DNA from 2 places in the Alteromonas sp. RW2A1 genome. Region 2 is predicted to be linked to the other one. Evidence: predicted binding sites of a transcription regulator. Region 2 holds the regulator's gene; the other holds the start of a gene.

Region 1 (5,628 bases), 1.1 Mb from region 2:
GATCACTTTCGGTTGTTGCGATTACCCAGATATGCTCGCAAGTTTAGATAATCCACCTCTCGTAATTTTCGTTAAAGGTAATGCGTCGCTGTTGCAACAGTCGCAAATAGCGATGGTAGGTAGTCGTCGAGCAAGCTTTCAAGGCAAGAAAACAGCTGAAGAGATGGCAGCAGCGCTTTCTATCAAAGGCATTACAGTAACAAGCGGCATGGCGCTTGGTATAGATGCAGCATCGCATAAAGGCGCTTTACATGGATGCGGTAAAACCATTGCAGTAATGGGCACAGGACCAGATTCTATTTACCCTTTTAAACACAAATCACTACATTCTGATATTCTTGCAGCTGAAGGTGCTATTATTACAGAGTTCTTCCCCGGTATTCCTGCCAAAGCTTGGCATTTTCCAAGGAGAAATAGAATCATTGCAGCAATGTCTTTAGGTACGCTGGTGGTAGAGGCAAAAATTCAAAGCGGTACCTTGATAACAGCAAATATGGCCGCAGATCTGGGGCGAGATGTTTTTGCTATTCCCGGGAGTATTTTTAATACGCATGCCCAAGGATGTCATTGGTTAATTCAACAGGGCGCTAAATTAGTTACGAATGTTAATGACATTTTCGACGAATTAGCCATTGAGGCGTTACCTGAAAAAGAGAGTAGGTGCGTTGAAAGTGAAAAAAGTGAATTGAATAGCTTGGCAACTGATAAATTATTAGCTAGTGTGGATTACGACGTTACCGCAATAGATGTTATAGCGCAGCGCGGCTCCATGCCTGTCCAGCAGGCCATGGCATTATTACTAGAATACGAGTTGTGCGATTTAGTAACTGCTGTCCCTGGCGGTTACATTAAATTGAGGGGCAATTAAAATGTTCGATATCCTCATGTATCTGTTTGAAAATTTCATCCATAGTGAGACTGAAATACGTGTCGATCAAGATGAACTGACCGACGAGTTAGTGCGGGCTGGTTTTCATCATGATGAGATATATAAGGCGCTCGCGTGGTTAGAAAAATTAGCTGCTTTGCAAGAAACAGACATTAAGCCTTATTTTTGTAAGGGAATTAATACAAGTTTAAGCCGCATTTACACGCATGAAGAGCAAATGCGTTTAGACGTAGAGTGCAGAGGCTTTCTTATGTTCCTTGAGCAAGTTAACGTGCTCGATGCTTCTACTCGAGAAATGGTCATCGATCGAGTAATGGAAATAGATTCTAACGAATTCTGTCTAGAAGATTTAAAGTGGGTTGTGCTTATGGTGCTGTTTAATGTACCAGGAAAAGAAAAAGCGTATGCCCAAATGGAAGATTTGCTTTTTGAAGAGCCAGACGGCGTTCTTCATTAATGCACTCCAATGATAAGCCAGTAGCCGCCCTACAGTATTGCAGTGGTGGCTTTTATCATTACGCAGTTATCCACGTTATCCCACCATGCCTAAAATAGACCACTCGTTATTTTCAGCAAATGAGCACGCACTAGAAGACAGTTTTGGTGATTGTCCTGACTGCGGTAAGCCGTTACATATAAAAAATAGCAAAAGCGGTCCGTTTATTGGTTGCACTGCTTATCCTGCCTGTAATTTCAGTAAACCCTTACACGATAATCAAACCACCCTACTCAAAACGTTAGACGGAGTAACGTGTCCTGATTGCTCATCAGAGCTGGGAATTAAGAAAGGCCGCTATGGTATGTTTATTGGCTGTACCAATTTTCCAGTTTGCCACTTCATTGCACCGCTTAAGCAACAAGAAGAAACCCACGTTCATTGTCCAAAATGTAAAGTGGGTGAATTAATTTCCCGCACCAGCAAATATGGGAAACAGTTTTTTGCCTGTAATCATTATCCCAAATGCAGATATGTGCTAAATTCTGAACCCATCAATGAAGCGTGTCCAGAATGTGGTTGGGGCGTATTAATTCACAAAAAAAGTGAATATGCATGCCCTCAGCCTTTATGCGGCTTTAAAAAATAAACATCACTTAGAGATAACAAACAATGTCTGATACCCAAAACGGGAGCGTAGATATATACAGCCCGGATGACGAAGGGGCAGCTAGCAGCGATCCTATTGTTGAAGCATTTCACGCCGGTAAGCTTTTGGTGTATCCCACAGAGGCCGTTATGGGCATTGGATGTGACCCAGATAACAAAGCCGCAGTGGATTTCCTACTGAAGACAAAGCAGCGCCCTGTAGAAAAGGGCGTTATTCTGATTGCTGCTAACTATAGTCAGTTGCTTCCCTATGTCGATGACGAGGCGGTGCCACAACACCGGCGTACTGACATATTTTCAAGTTGGCCTGGTGCCATAACCTGGTTATTACCTAAGTCGAAAACGGCTCCTGAGTGGCTAACGGGCTCTCATGATAAAATTGCAGTTCGAGTGACAAATCACGCTGTAGTCACAGGTCTGTGTAATAAACTAGGCAAACCTATTGTTTCTACCAGCGCAAACTTAGCAGGGCAGCCACCGGCCCGTTCTATCGAAGAAGCGAGAGATATATTTGGCAACTCTGTTACTTATGTTGATGGCGAAGTAGGAGGGAATGACAAACCCAGCACGATAAGAGATGGAGACACAGGAGAAATAATCAGATCATGATGTCAGCAGAATTACTTGATGGCAAAAATGCCGCCGAGGTTATTGAAGCAGTAAAGTCTTATCTACTAAACCTGCAAGATACTATCTGCCAAACTATAGAGTTGGCCGATGGTAAGGGACAATTTGCTGAAGACAGCTGGGTTCGAGAAGAAGGCGGCGGCGGTCGCTCTCGTGTCATGAAAAATGGCAATGTGGTTGAGCAGGGTGGGGTAAACTTCTCCCATGTATTTGGTAGCCAAATGCCAGCATCTGCAACGGCTAATCGCCCAGAATTGGCTGGCAGGAATTTTCAGGCAATGGGGGTATCATTGGTTATTCATCCTCATAATCCTTATGTGCCTACGTCTCACGCCAATGTTCGCTTTTTTATTGCAGAAAAAGAGGGCGAATCACCCATTTGGTGGTTTGGTGGTGGATTTGACCTCACGCCGTTTTATCCTTTCAAAGAAGATGTTCAACATTGGCACGACACCGCTAAAAAGTTGTGCTTGCCTTTTGGAGACGATATTTACTCGAAATATAAAAAGTGGTGCGACGACTATTTTTATCTCAAGCATCGCAATGAAACTCGTGGCGTTGGAGGACTGTTTTTTGACGACCTGAATGAGTGGGGGTTTGACCAATCATTTGCCTTTATGCAGGCAGTGGGTAACGGATATATTGATGCCTATGTGCCCATTATTGAGCGACGAAAAAATACTGCGTATGGTGAGAGAGAGCGAGACTTTCAGCTTTACCGGAGAGGACGCTACGTAGAGTTTAACTTAGTGTTCGACCGCGGCACGCTATTTGGCTTACAGACCGGGGGGAGAACCGAGTCTATTCTAATGTCTATGCCGCCATTAGCGCGCTGGGAATATTGTTATTCTCCGGCCTCTGGCAGTGCAGAAGCAAAATTAACAGATTGGTTGAAGCCAACAGACTGGTAACGAAAGCTGAGTTGTTGTCATTAGTCTTAACTAATCCAATTATCATGCGAGCTTTTTACGCACAAAGTGAAGCGTAGCCGTGTTGAAAGCCCCCTCGGCTACGTGTTTTCAACCTTCTCTTTTGATCTAAATCAACATTGAATCTGAAGCGTATTCAGTAGCTAGCGAAACTTGCGCTAGATCAACACCTCTCGTACTACAGGCGTTAAAGTGGCGCCATCTTATTTAAATACACGAGAGACACACTATGCGCACACAAACTATATCAGCAATCTGTCTTGCTCTAGCGGCTGTTGCTCCGTTCGCTAATGCTCATCAACAAGGTGACTGGCTTGTTCGAGGCGGTTTAACAACTGTAGCGCCAGACGAATCTACCTCTAATATTGTTGCGGGTGGCGCCGACTTGGGCGTTGCGTTGAATATCGGAAACGATACGCAGCTTGGTCTTAACATAGCCTACTTTGTTACAGACAACATCAATATTGAATTGCTTGCAGCGACGCCGTTCAAACACGATGTTGAGTTTTCAGTGGCCGATCCATTGGGCACTGGCAATAAGCTTGGTGAGGTAACACACCTTCCGCCAACATTAACCGCTAACTACTATTTCAACGATGCCAGCTCAGCATTTCAACCTTATGTTGGCGCGGGCATTAACTACACGTTTATCTTCGACGAAGAATTTACTTCGGCAAATAGCCAAGCTGGCCTGAGCGATTTATCACTGGATAATTCTTTTGGCTTATCTGCTCAAGTGGGTATGGATTATATTGTTGATGACAAATGGCATGTAAACGCGTCGGTTCGCTTTATCGATATTGACACAGAAGCCAGCTTTAAAGTTGGTGAAGCCAGCGGTGCGGTAAACGATATAGAAATTGACCCTTGGGTTTATACTGTGTCGGTTGGTTATACTTTCTAACCAAACGCAATGCTATGCAACTGCGAAATATGCCAAAAAGAGCATAAACCGTTAAAAAGTCTGCGCGTCACTGAGTTTGCCTCTATTTGATTTTTATCTTTTAGGACAATACGGTTCAGTAACGCGCTTTTTTATTTTGAATTAATCATATGGCTAGACAGTTGCTCTAATGCCTGAAGCAGCTTGTTCGCAAGCATAATGTCATCTGTAGTAGAAAACATTGCCTTTCTCATGCAGTACATCCATTGCTCTTTTAAAGCTGGAGTGACATTAAAAGGCAAATGGCGAGCTCTCAATCTAGGGTGGCCGAATTGCTGTTGATAGTCATCGGGACCTCCCATCCATAAACTCAAGTAAAGAAAGAATACGTGCCGTATTCTATCAAGAGGCATTGGATGCATAGCCAGTAACTCTGCGGCTAGTGGATCGGTTTCCATTACATCATAAAACCTATTTGCTAGTTCTCGAACTTTCTCCTCTCCACCTATGCGGTAATATGGTGTAGTCTCATCTACGCGGTTTTCGCCCTTTCGTTTTATATTAAAGAAGTTACGTATTCCCATGAAAAAATTCGCCGTATTTGGAAATCCTATTGAGCAGAGTTTATCACCAACCATTCATCAAATGTTTGCTGAACAATGTGAAGAGGTCATTTCATATGAAAAAATATTAGCGCCAGTTGATGGCTTCGTTGAAAAGGCGTCATCGTTTTTGGCACAACCAGAGGCGGTTGGTTGTAACGTTACTATGCCGTTTAAACTCGATGCGTTTAATATGGCAAATATAGATGACCAGGCAGCGCAAGACGCACAGGCCGCAAACACGCTGATGAAGTGTCCGGATGGTTCGATTAAAGGTTTCAATACAGACGGCGTTGGGTTAGTTAATGATTTGTTGAACAACAATGTACAGCTCGAGAATAAGCGTGTGCTGTTAATTGGCGCGGGTGGTGCGGCACGTGGCGTAATATCTCCCTTATTAGAAGCTTCAGTTGCTCAGTTAATCATTACCAATAGAACATTAGAAAAAGCGCAGCAAATTTCCGCGGCCGTGAGCAACTCAAATTTAGATGTCGTTGCGCTAGATGATATTGCCGCTATAAAGCCGCATATAACTATTAATTCAACGGCTGCGAGTTTGCATCAAGAGTTACCCTGCCATATGTCTGAAGCAC
Region 2 (13,214 bases):
GAATTAGAAACTCGTCAATATTTTTACTGGGTAGCCTTAACGCTAACCACACCCGTGGTGCTGTATTCGGGGAGTACTTTTTATGTGGGTGCAGCAAAAGCCTTAAGCGCCAGAACCGTGAATATGGACGTGCCAGTCACAATAGCCATCTTCGGCACCTACATTGCGGGCATTCGCTCTACACTGCTCGAACAAGGAGAAGTGTATTTTGAGTCTATCTGTATGTTTATATTTCTGTTGCTTCTAAGTCGATTTTTAGAGCACAGAAGTCGGCATCGTGCCGCACAGATATCTGCAAATATGATGCAATATATTCCAGTATCAGCAACTAAATTGCTGCCCGACGGAAGCATGAGTGAATGCTTGGCAAAGCAGCTTAAACCCAATGATGTGGTGGTAATAAAACCGGGCGCTACCATTCCTGTTGACGGGCTAGTTGAAGAAGGTAGTGCGTCTGTCGACGAATCTATGCTAACAGGAGAATTTGATCCTGTCGTAAAACATGCCAAAAGTACCGTTTACGGCGGCACAATTTGCCGTGACGGGACGCTAACGGTAACGGTTACACATACACTCAAAAATGCCTTGGTAAATCAAATAATGCGCCTTCAGGCCAGCGCCATGGCAAGTAAACCAAAAGCTGCGCAACTGGCCGATGAGTTTTCGAGATACTTTGTCAGTGCAGTCTTGTTAATCGCATTATTAACCTATAGCTACTGGACCTATAACGGCAATGCTGATGCTTTTTGGATCACCATTTCTGTATTAGTAGCCACTTGTCCTTGTGCTCTAGGCCTTGCTACGCCTTCTGCATTAACCTGCGCAATGGCAAAACTCAACAAACAAGGCATTCTGTTAAAAAGGGCTGACGCCCTAGAGCAAATTACCACGATAAATACCGTTGCTCTTGATAAAACCGGTACTCTCACGCAAGGAAAGTTTAGCATCAAGCAAGACTGGTACGCAGACACGGTCGACAGCACCAAAGCGTGGGAAATTTCGGTTGCTCTAGAATCACGTTCTGAGCACCCTATTGCCAATGCCTTCTCTGGCGATGTATTACACAGGGTAAGCCAATTTTCAGTCACTCCGGGCGGCGGAATTAGTGGCGAAATAAACGGCGCTAATTTTACAATGGGTTCGGCGGCATTTTGTGAGATAAGTCCCGAGTCGTTGCCGATATCAGCCAATGTATATTTAGCCACAGACGGCAAATTAGTAGCGGCGTTTCAAGTAAGCGATAGTCTACGAAAAGACGCCAAAACCACATTAGATGCACTTGCCGTTCATAATGACTTGGTCGTGTTAAGTGGCGATACACAACAAAACGTAAACGAACTAACCGCTTCCCTACCCGTTTCGATGGCAATGGGTGGACTTACTCCTGAGCAGAAATTTGAAGAGGTACGGCTGCTTCAGTCACGCAATAAGAAAGTGATGATGATGGGAGATGGTATTAATGACGCTCCGGTTCTTGCCAGCGCCGATGTAGCTATTGCGGTAGGCAATGCAACGGATGTAGCTAAAACTGCCGCAGATGTTATTCTTCTTGGCGACCAGCTTCTTTCCGTCCCACTGTTAATTGAAACTGCCCACAAGGCAAAAACGAAAATTCGTCAAAATATCGGATGGTCTGTGCTGTATAACCTGATCATTCTACCGTTTGCGGTTTCAGGGCTTTTGTCGCCGTGGATGGCCGTTGTTGGCATGTCATTAAGCAGTATTATTGTCGTTACCAATTCAACCCGATTATTGAGCAAATAGCATGAGCATTATTTATGTACTTATTCCTATCGCTATTATTATTGTCGCCCTTGCCGTGGTAATCTTTTTTTGGGCGGTAAAATCGAATCAGTTTGAAGATCTAGATCGACAGGGCTACAGTATTTTGTTCGACGATGACCTCTCACCTGAGGAAAAGAAACTCGCAGAACAGCGCAAGCGAATTCAGCAAGAAAACGAAAAAAATGGATCAGATTAGCTATCTTTCTGCATTCCTTATTGGACTAGCTGGCGGGGTTCACTGCGTTGGTATGTGCGGGGGCATAGTATCTGCCTTGCGCATGGTAACTCCGAAAGATAAGCCTGCACTTCCTTTCACCCTTGCTTACAACAGTGGCCGTATTGCAAGCTATACACTTGCTGGTGCGATTACCGGCGCTCTTGGTAAAATAGCCACCGATTTTGTACCACTAGCGAATTACGTCCTTTCTTTGCTAAGCGGTGTGATGCTTTTCCTACTTGCTTGCTATTTAGGGAAGTGGTGGACTGGATTAACAGCGCTTGAAAGTGCAGGAAAGCATCTATTTAAATATGTTCAGCCCATTTCAAAACGCTTTCTCCCGTTTAAAACGCCCTTAAGCGCAATACCTTATGGCTTTCTTTGGGGGTGGTTACCCTGTGGGCTTGTATATTCCACTTTAACTTGGTCTCTTGCTGCAGGCTCTGCGATACAAGGCGCTGGAATTATGTTCTTTTTTGGTTTGGGCACATTGCCAACATTACTTGCTGTGGGCGCTGGCAGCCAGTATATTGTGAGAGGCTTTAGACACATTATTGTGCGTCAAGGTATTGCATCGGCCATGGCCTTGTATGCAGCTTATCTTATTTATAGCGCATTATCTTAAATGGTGTTGTAACATATACCCATGTTCATCCTAAGAGAATAGAAATTATGAGCAAAGGAAGCGGATTCTCTATCCACTGTCAAAACTGCAGCTTTAGTCATTTATGTTTGCCAGTGGCTTTGAATAAGACAGAAATCGAATCGTTAGACGATATCATTGAGCGTAAAAAACCTCTGCATAAAGGCGACACGCTAATAAACAATGGCGATACCTTTACTTCATTGTTTGCAGTAAGAACGGGCTCGTTTAAATCATTTGTTACCAATTCAGACGGCGAAGAGCAAATTACTGGCTTCCATTTTCCTGGTGACATCGTCGGTTTCGACGCACTGCGCGAAAGTAGGCATCAAAGTTATACTCAGGCGTTAGAAACCGCCATGGTTTGCGAATTACCCTACGAAACACTAGATGAGATGGCAGTTCAGTTTCCTAAATTACGCCATCAGATTATGAGCTTTATGAGTGCTGAGATAAAACAAGATCACGACATGATCATGATGCTCAATAAACGAACAGCCGAGGAGCGCTTGCTCTATTTCATCTCTCATCTTTCTCAGCGTTTTGAAGAGCGTGGTTTTTCACTCCGAGAGTTTCATCTTACAATGACCCGTAATGAAATTGGTAATTACCTGGGTCTTACCATTGAAACCATTAGTCGTTTGTTAAGCCGTTTTCAAAAAGAAAAGCTGATAAAAGTAGATGGGAAACTGATTACTATCCTCGACTTCGATGCTATTGATGGCAAGGTAACTGCGCTAAAAGGCCCCAGTATTGTTTGCAACGGTTAACAGCTTAACCGTTGCAACTGTTAAAATATTGATCTAAAACAACCCACACTTTCGCTATTGTCTATTACACTTAATGTATTGCTTCATAAGAAGGAGACATTATGATTGAGTGTAATCACATTTTGGCAATTGTTGATTCAGAGCGAGATAATCAGCCCGCATTAAGTCGAGCTCTTGAACTTGCCTCAAAAACCGGCGCCACCGTGACTGCCATGATGGTAGTTTATGACCTCTCTTATGATATGACGACCATGCTTAGTCCCGACGAGCGTGATACTATGCGAGACGCAGTTACAAAGGATCAATCGAAGTGGCTTGGGGAACAATTAAAGGAACAAGGCTTTTCCAACATTGATATTGTTGTTGAGTGGAATAACAGAGCCCACGAAGCCATCATTTACTACGCACTCAATAACCAAATAGACTTAGTGGTTAAAGCAACGAAAGACCACGACGACATCGCCTCAGTGTTGTTTACGCCAACCGACTGGCATCTAATGAGAAAGTGTCCTCGCCCTGTTCTCCTTGTAAAAGAGCACGACTGGCCGGAAGATGGCGAAATAATAGCTGCAGTGAATGTAGGCAGTGAAGATGAGGAACATGCTGCACTCAACGACAAAATAACCGTGATCGCGAACGAGTATGCAAGGCTGTTAAAAGGCCACGTTAACTTAGTGAATAGTTACCCTTCCACACCGTTGAATATTGCCATTGAGGTGCCAGAGTTCGATTCTGACAAATATCACAGCGCAGTTAAAAATCATCATCATGATGAAATGGACAAACACGCGGCGAAACATGGGGTTGCTCCTGACAAATGTATCGTAAAAGAAGGTTTACCTGAACGCGTTATCCCTCAAGTTGCCAAGGACATAGATGCCGAACTGGTGATCATAGGCACGGTAGGACGGGTTGGTATATCTGCCGCGCTAATAGGCAACACCGCAGAGCACGTTATTGATGCTCTTAACTGTGATGTATTAGCAATTAAACCTAACGGGTTTGTATCGCCTTATACGATCTAGCAACGCTGAGACATTTGTTTCGCCCTCAATCGGTTGAAGAAATTCTGGACACAACCGTAGTTAACAAAAGCCGCTTTATTGTATAATGGCGGCTTTTACACGAACCAAGTTAGTTAATTATGAGTTTAGGCACTAACGGCGCTAATACGTCGTCTTCTGCTGCGCAGGAAAGTAAGCAAAAGCACAGTTTCAATAAGCTACAAAAGCGTCTTCGCCGTAATGTGGGTAAAGCGATAGCCGACTTTGGCATGATTGAAGAAAACGACAAGGTAATGGTGTGTTTGTCCGGTGGCAAGGACAGCTATACCATGCTCGATATACTCATGTTCTTAAAACGTGTTGCGCCTATCCACTTTGACATTATCGCGGTAAATTTAGACCAAAAGCAGCCTGGCTTTCCTGAACATATCTTGCCTAATTACTTGGACAGCGTAAATGTAGATTACAAAATAGTGGAAGAAGACACCTATTCCATTGTTAAAGATAAAATCCCAGAGGGAAAAACCACGTGTTCGCTTTGCTCAAGATTGCGCAGAGGTATTCTATATCGCACGGCAAAAGAACTTGGTGCAACAAAAATAGCCCTTGGCCATCACCGCGATGACATGCTGGAAACTTTCTTTCTCAACATGTTCCATGGTGGGAAGTTAAAATCAATGCCGCCAAAACTAGTGAGCGACAATGGCGAACACATTGTTATACGCCCACTAGCCTACTGCACTGAAAACGATATTAAGGCGTATTCAGAAGCCTCCGACTTTCCCATTATTCCCTGTAACTTATGTGGTTCGCAAGAAAATCTACAGCGACAGCATATCAAGGGCATGTTGCAAGATTGGAACGCACGCTTTCCTGGCCGCATTGAGTCTATGTTCAGTGCACTTCAAAATGTCGCTCCCTCGCACTTAGTTGACAGTAACTTATATGACTTTAAGTCTATTACTACTCAGGAAGGGCCCGTAAAAGACGGTGATATTGGTTTCGACCAGCCTACATTTAATGTGCCTGATAACGCTCAAATGCCAGACTCTTCTGAAGTTATCGACATAGTAAACATTATGGAACCACGTTAATGAAAATTGGAATTGCATTAGGAGCTGGTGCAGCAAGAGGCTGGACCCATATTGGAATTATACAAGCTCTTGAAAAGCTGGGTGTTAAGATTGACATTGTGGCGGGCTGTTCTATTGGTGCATATGTTGGAGCAGCCTACTCTAGCGGCAAACTAGAAGGCTTAAAAGAATGGGCCTGCTCGCTCAGCGATTGGCAGGTGCTTGCACTAATGGGCGTTGGTTTGCGTCGAGGCGGCCTTGCAAGCGGCCAAAAAGTCTTCGACAAATTGGCCAGTGAATTTTGTGCAGACAGCTATGAGGCAATGAACAAGCCTTTCGCTTCTGTCGCTACCGATTTATATACTGGGCGTGAGGTGGTATTCGACTCTGGCCCGGTTGGTAATTCTATTCAGGCCTCTTGTGCTATCCCTGCACTTTTCTCTCCGGTTGCTTACGAAGACCGCTGGCTTGTTGATGGGGCTGTCGTTAACCCGGTGCCTGTGAATTTATGTCGACAGTTGGGAGCAGATTTTGTAATCGCAGTAAACCTCAACGCCGACTTTAGACCTCTTCGCTTAGAAAAACTTCGCAAGGATCACGAAGATAACCAGCAAAAAACCGAAGACTTTTTCACCAAAAGCCAGAACGTTCTCAAGCAGTGGTTTACCCCTGATAGTAAATCGGAAGATGAGTCACAGAACGATGGTCATTCACAAGAAAATAGCGATTCACTGGGCGCTGAGGTTATTGAAAAAGTAGAAGAAGAATTTACCGAAGTACCAGCAAAGGTGAATAAGAAAAATCCGCCGGGTATAATGAGCGTAATGAGCAGCTCATTGGAGATACTGCAGGCTCGTGTAACGCGCTCCCGTCTCGCCGGAGACCCACCTGACATTCTTATAGAGCCTCAACTCACCGATGTGGGTATTATGGAGTTTCACCGCGCAGAAGAGCTTTGCCAGAAGGGTGAAGAAACCATCACCCGACTCGCAGAACAAATTCGCTACCAGCTATTAACTTGAGGCCATAGCAGTAATACGAAGAGGGGCTTGAGGTAATGACAACCCCCTCGCCTCACTGATCCACTCTTGTTCAAGGTGCAAAACGCCATTATTAATGGTGACACCTTGAGGTGTAGTGTGGTCTAGATTCTCATCCCTAAATTGAATCATCAGCCCTTTTACCGTTGGCATCATAAAAGATAGAAAACTTCCCATTTCGTTGAAAAACGCTTCATATTGCGAATAAATAAACTCAAGTTCCTCTTGGGTGTAGCGGGTTTTGAGATATTCAGGTTTGGTTTCCAATTGAACGGACATGTCGCACACGTTAGCGGCTTCATCAAGGGAAATTCGCACAAGCGCGTCGGCAAGTTTAAGTGCTCTTTCAGTAGGTACGGTAAATCGCCCCTCGTCGCTGACATCTAATGACATCGTTTTTTTATCTGTGACAATTTCAGCACTACTTACGCCACATAAGCGCCCTTCGCCGACGCGAAGAAAACCAAACGCAAACTGCAAAGCTTGGGTGTCTTCGTTATCTAATTTTTTAACATGGCTATAAAACCGGCTATATTCAACGTCAATGGTTTCCGCCGTTGAATCAACCGTCATAAGCCCTAAAAGCAACACCAAAGCTACCCGTATCATTCGCTTAAAAACTCCTCGTTGTACTTGATCATATTTTGTAATTCTTCCACGTATGCCGCTCCTCTCTCAGAGTATTTCATCAGACCCTCTGCAAGCGCTACGCCACTAATGGCAATTTGATTTGCGCGCAAGCGACTGCGGATTTCGCGTAAATCTTTATAAGCATCATGCCTGTTCAAATTACGCATATAGGTATAAGTCGCCTGAGATAAATTTTCGAACTTAGCCACTTCGTGAGATGCGTCATCATTTCGTCTGTTAGGCACAAAACCACAGCCTTTTGTGAAGCACCATAACCCAAAAAAGTTATACCCCTTGCGGGCGAACCTGCTAGTTCCCCAAGCTGATTCATTTGCAGCTTGAACAAGTACCAGTTCCACAGGCAAGACATCAATTTTCTGTAGTAAATTAAGCAGCCTTGTTTTAAGGGGCAGCTCTGCATCAACTCTATATTCTTTTTCTAGCCATGCCAGTCGAGAAATATCCTCTTCGCTAAACGACTCATCCGCCAGCGCCTTGCGATATAAAGTTTGAACATAATGACGCAGCGTAAGCAGATACGCATTTTGTTTTTCTACCTCTGGCCTTAGATAGTCGAAAAACGCAGCCTTCTTTTCTGCTATTTGGTTGTATTTAGAAAAGTCTGGTACCGGCTTATTAGCCTTAACGGTTTGCGGCACGTCCAGAATATCTGGCGTACCCTCTTTGAAAATTATCGCGTTGATCACTATGACCGCCAAAACACCCAGTGTTATGAGGACAATCTTAAAGGTTTCGCGTTTATGCATTAAAATTCGACTCTTTAACGTCGCTTCCTGATGTTATTACGTTTGCCCCCTGCTCGCCTACCAGCTCCTCATAAATAAGGCCCATAGTACTGAAATAAAATGGCAAGACCCAAATAAGCGACAGGCCGAAAGTAAGTGGCACTGTGGCAAACAAAAGAAAAAAGACACCAAATATCCCCAGCATCTGTTTCCAGTATGCGTTGAATACGCGACAAGAGAGAATAATGGCACTAATTGGCGTTAGTTTTCTGTCTGCAACCAGCATGAGAGAAAATGACGAAGCTAAGTAAAAGTAAACGCCAGGAAGAATAAGCAACACTACACCTAGCTGTACCAAAATACTGTTTATCAACTGTGTTAGCGCTACAAGGAATAAAAGAGGAAAATAAGCGAACACCGAAAATACGGTAGTACTTTCGCCCCTCGCGTGCTTAACACCGGCCATATATAAGCCAGTTATCAGCGGTGAAACCAAACAAATTGCTACAATTTCAATAATTGATTGGTGTTCTATCACATAGCTGCCGTCGCCATTAACGGTTATAAAACGCTGAGCAATGACACCCATCACAACAAACGTGAGAAACATAACAATACTGCTTTGAAGCAAAGGAGAAAAGTTGGCTTTCGTTAACTCAGAAGCTTTTTTCAGCAGTGCTTTCACATCAAAATTATACTGCTTTGCTAATGTCGTGTTTAAGCGATCAGAATTTACGTCTTTCACATCATTCCTATAGTACATACGTGAGAACCGCGCAGAGTATAACAATTCGCGCACATGAATGCTTGTTCGCATACTATTATTCGTTTTTAACCCGCTACCAGCTTAACCGCTAGTCCAACGAGCAAAACCCCCATGGCACGATCTAACCAATAGCCTTTCTTACCAATAAATTCTGCCACTTTTCCCGTACTCAACATGAACGACAAAAAGGAAAACCACAAACCGGTAGCAACAGCCAAGTAAACGCCATAGGCTAACCGCACTTCAAAAGGGGTTTCAATGCTGATGATAGCGGTAAACAATGACAAAAAGAACAAGGTTGCTTTAGGGTTTAGACCATTGGTTAAAAAGCCCATCCAAAGGGCTTTTTTAGCCGAAATCATAGCTTTTGGCTGGTCTTGATCTGAGGTGACTGCGTCATTATTTGGTTTGCTACGCAGTGCACCAAAGGCAAGATACAGTAAATAGGCCGCGGCCAAATAGCTGAAGGTTTTAAATAGCCATGGCGTGGTTGCTATCACTACGCTTAAGCCCACCAGAGAATACGCCACGTGCAACAAAATAGCAGCACCAATGCCTACACTGGTGTAAAGCGCAATACGTCTGCCGTAAGCGACACTGTTTCTCACTACAATAGCGAAGTCTGGCCCCGGGCTTGCAACTGCGACAAGATGAACAAGCGCAATAGTTAAAAATTCGTTGAGGTAAGGCATTTGGCTAGTCTTTAAAATCCATATTGTTCAAGTAGTTCATCTACCCACATAGGTACAATTTCTGAAGCTTTACCCGTTAGTGATTCGTCAAAAAGCGCATTAGAACTCCCAGGCTCGAGATTTGCCTCTATGGTATGAGCACCACTACTCTTTGCTAATTGAACAAACCCGGCGGCCGGGTAAACATTCCCTGAGGTGCCAATAGCAATAAAGATATCAGCATTGGAAAGATGTGCATAAATATCGTCCATGTACATAGGCATTTCACCAAACCAAACGATATCGGGCCTGAGGTTATTGGTGTTGCAACAAGGACATGGCGTTGTATGATCAAATGGCGCTTCCCAATCAAACGTTTTTAGAGAAAACCCACATCTTGCCGAAAGCAATTCACCATGCATATGTAAAACACGCTCGCTGCCCCCTCGCTCGTGCAAATTATCTACATTCTGTGTTACCAACACCATTTTGTCTTGCCACCGCTGCTCTAGCTTCGCAAGTGCATGATGTGCTGAATTAGGCTTTACCTTATCCTCTTGCAGCTGAGCTCTACGCGCATTATAAAATCGGTAAACTAAATCGGGATTACGTTTGAAAGCCTCAGGCGTGGCGACTTCCTCAACGCTGTGGTTTTCCCAAAGACCATCGTTATCTCGAAATGTTTTTAATCCAGATTCCGCCGATATACCTGCTCCGGTAAGCACAACAATATTGGGAAGTGTTTTGTTCAAGGGCATGTTTTGCTCGTTTTGTATTAGAATTTTTGCGAGTGCTAGCCAATGGCTACGGGATAACTCTCGTTAGCGCCCCACTCTGACCACGAACCGTCGTAAACAGATACGTCTTTCGCTCCGCACAGTAAAGCCGCAAAAGCGACCACACAGGCAGTGATGCCTGAACCGCAAGTACATATAATGGGTAGTGACAAATCTATTTTCGACTGGTCAAAAATGCGTTTAAGGGAATCAATCGGAAGGTAGTGTCCGTCGCTGAGCAAGTCGCCATAGGGAATATTAAAAGCGCCAGGCATATGGCCAGATCTTACACCAACACGAGGTTCAGACACCTCACCTCGAAATCGAGGTTTATTTCGTGCGTCTAAAAGCTGCACATTGGAATCAAGCGCGCTAACAACACTATCGGCATTAACAAACCAACCCTCACTAGGTGATGCTTGATACGTTAACTTGCCATAAAACTGTTGCTCAGAAACCGGCAAACCTGCGCTTTGCCATGCTGGCTGCCCACCATCGAGTAAAAATACAGATTTGTGACCAATAGCTTTGAGCATCCACCATACTCGGGGTGCGCTAAAAATCCCTCTGGTGTCGTAAACAACTACTGTTGTGTTTGCAGTTATTCCTGTTTTCCCTAAATACAATGCCAAATTCTGTGCAGATGGCATGGTATGAGGAAGACCTTTGGAGTGGTCGCTGCCCTCACCGTCGAGATCAATATCTACAGATGCGGGCAACACCATCGCATTACGCTTATCGGGTGTTTGCGTGAGCGGATCGTCCATTAAAGCGCGTAAAAGAGTGACCGGAAGCTCCTGCATTTTACTCGCAAGCTCTCCAACCTGTAGCAACGCTGAAGACATAAATTTCTCCTAAAATTCACTCAATATTGCAACTGCCTTACCTCTAATTATTTAATAAGACAGTTGCAAATAACGTTAATAAGGGCGATGCCAACGCAGATATTTTTAGTTTAATGCAGAAATCGCGGCATCATAGTTTGGTTCTTCTGTGGTTTCAGCCACTTGCTCGGTATAAGTTACTTTACCTTCTGTATCAATAACTACAACACAGCGAGACATAAGCCCTGTTAATGGCGCAGACTCGAAGGCCACTCCATAGTCTTCACCGAACGATGAGCGGAATGTCGATCCAGTGATGACATTTTCAATGCCTTCAGCACCGCAGAATCGACCCGCTGCAAATGGAAGATCCGCAGAAACACAAATAACAACCGTATTATCAAGCGTAGCAGCATGTTCATTAAATTTGCGAACCGATGCGGCACAGGTTCCTGTGTCGACTGATGGAAAAATATTTAGTACTACTCGCTTACCTGATAATTCTGCTAGCGTTACTTCACCTAAATCGGCTTTTACAAGGGTGAATGCGGGCGCATTTTCACCAACGCTTGGTAACTCGCCTACTGTTTTTACTTCGTTACCCTGAAAAGTGACTGTCGACATAATTAATCTCTCCGTTTAGCTCGTTGATAAAGGGTGTAAGACACACCGTTTTGATACTAATCGTTTACGCAATTTGCGCTGTAAACGCTCAATACTGTATTGCAGATAATTTTACTGTTGGTTACAGGTTACATAAATAGCTACCTTACCTGCAAATTTCGCTTTCTTACCTGTGCTTTTTTATTTTGTTGCGCTATTTTACTTGAGATGTAGCAAACGCCAGCTTATCTCGTAAATGAGGCTTGCCTTTTACATACTCACGCCGAAAAATACTAAAATACTGGGCTAACGTTTCTGCCCCCTCTTTTTCTCCAGCCAGTTCAAGCACGCTTATGCCCACTTCTGCCGTACAATGCTGGAAAGTATGACTTGCCTCTCGTAATAAGTAGTCAGAGGTTTCATTCACATTTACCCCTAAAACCGGCAAATTGGCGAGATAAGCACTTTTGCTGAACATTTTTTTTGCTTCACGCCATGTACCGTCTAGAAAAATGAATAATAGTTTCTTGTTATCAATCTGGGGTGGTTGATTAATACAGTTATCAGCATGCGCGTATTCATGAGGAAACACCACAATAGGCAAATAGCTTGAGTTATTCAGCAGTTCGAGTAATTGAGCTTGAGGCTCTGTGCGATGCCACAAAAAGGCATAATTCTCTTTAACCACATCCGCAATGAGCCTACCCGTATTGGTTGGCTTATAATACTCTCCTTTGTACATGAGAAATACGGTGGCGACGTTAGTGCTTTGCGCAGGCTTGTGGCAGCAAATGCAGTTTTGCTTTGGTAACAGACATTCGTCACAGCGTTTTACTTTACTTCCCCTAGCGTGAAAAGGACGCTCAGATTTAAGCAGTTCTTCAGCTCGCAAAGACATGACTGAATTCAACGGTTTACCCTACTGAAAAAGATGAAAATAGTGTGCATAAGCGCGAAAGATAGCATATTTGTATCGCAGCATCTTTAGAAGTTGATTTAAAACCTTAAAAGAAATTAATTACAAAAAAAACTAAATAGTACTGAAAACTGTAATAACAAGTGAATACCATGTTTTAGGAAGTATTAATGTATTGTGCCGATTGTGAATCAATAGACGACTATTTTTTTGATACCACTCATTTTTGGATTTTTGTTCCCACCCTGGAAACCTTTTCTAAAGTTGCTGGGCTTTGCGGTTCTATGGACATCAACGCGACTCAACAGTCCGATCACTGTATATCTTGTGTAGTTGAACGCCCGGCTATTCAGAAGTTTATTATGTCAATGAATGGTGCGCTTGAGTCAAAAGAAAAAGAAAATACTAAGGTAACAACGGCATGCCACGATGGCGCCCCCTCAATTGACGATATGGGGCGTATAGTGACATTAGAAATTTTGGTTAATCGTTATCAAGCAAAATGGTTAATCGACAGTATTGAAAAAGAACGTTACGAAACTTGGTTTCAGCCTATTATTAACGCGCGAGATGAAAGCGTTTTTGCTCACGAAGGATTGTTTAGGGTGCGCGACAGCGATGATTCTATCGTACCGCCAGCGTTAGCCTTTAAATTAGCAGAAAAATCTGACCTGCTGTTCTCTCTCGACCTAGTAGCAAGACGTTCGGCCGTTGAATGCGCAGCGCGGGGTAAGCTTAATTCCAAGCTGT

The links. The regulator FNR, encoded in region 2, switches genes on or off when oxygen is low (the NO sensors DNR and NnrR bind a similar motif). The targets are predictions, from matches to a motif close to TTGATCTAGATCAA.
Region 1: the regulator FNR is predicted to act here: its motif matches at 3,654-3,667, upstream of BM528_RS00155 (OmpW/AlkL family protein).

What each region holds. Positions count from the first base shown of each region.
Region 1 covers NZ_CP018031.1:28,346-33,973, forward strand. Annotated here, with positions in the region: gene dprA (DNA-processing protein DprA) at 1-868, shown strand, start outside; gene BM528_RS00135 (DUF494 family protein) at 870-1,346, shown strand; gene BM528_RS00140 (DNA topoisomerase family protein) at 1,432-1,974, shown strand; gene BM528_RS00145 (Sua5/YciO/YrdC/YwlC family protein) at 1,998-2,603, shown strand; gene hemF (oxygen-dependent coproporphyrinogen oxidase) at 2,600-3,532, shown strand; gene BM528_RS00155 (OmpW/AlkL family protein) at 3,780-4,454, shown strand; gene BM528_RS00160 (group II truncated hemoglobin) at 4,586-5,017, opposite strand; gene aroE (shikimate dehydrogenase) at 5,016-5,628, shown strand, end outside.
Region 2 covers NZ_CP018031.1:1,158,464-1,171,677, forward strand. Annotated here, with positions in the region: gene BM528_RS05210 (heavy metal translocating P-type ATPase) at 1-1,764, shown strand, start outside; gene ccoS (cbb3-type cytochrome oxidase assembly protein CcoS) at 1,766-1,981, shown strand; gene BM528_RS05220 (sulfite exporter TauE/SafE family protein) at 1,968-2,627, shown strand; gene fnr (fumarate/nitrate reduction transcriptional regulator Fnr) at 2,675-3,415, shown strand; gene uspE (universal stress protein UspE) at 3,517-4,440, shown strand; gene ttcA (tRNA 2-thiocytidine(32) synthetase TtcA) at 4,560-5,513, shown strand; gene BM528_RS05240 (patatin-like phospholipase family protein) at 5,513-6,514, shown strand; gene BM528_RS05245 (DUF2987 domain-containing protein) at 6,506-7,141, opposite strand; gene BM528_RS05250 (glucosaminidase domain-containing protein) at 7,138-7,929, opposite strand; gene BM528_RS05255 (stress protein) at 7,922-8,653, opposite strand; gene BM528_RS05260 (LysE family translocator) at 8,740-9,366, opposite strand; gene cobB (Sir2 family NAD+-dependent deacetylase) at 9,378-10,121, opposite strand; gene BM528_RS05270 (sulfurtransferase) at 10,139-10,966, opposite strand; gene tpx (thiol peroxidase) at 11,072-11,569, opposite strand; gene BM528_RS05280 (tRNA-uridine aminocarboxypropyltransferase) at 11,763-12,446, opposite strand; gene BM528_RS05285 (EAL domain-containing protein) at 12,635-13,214, shown strand, end outside.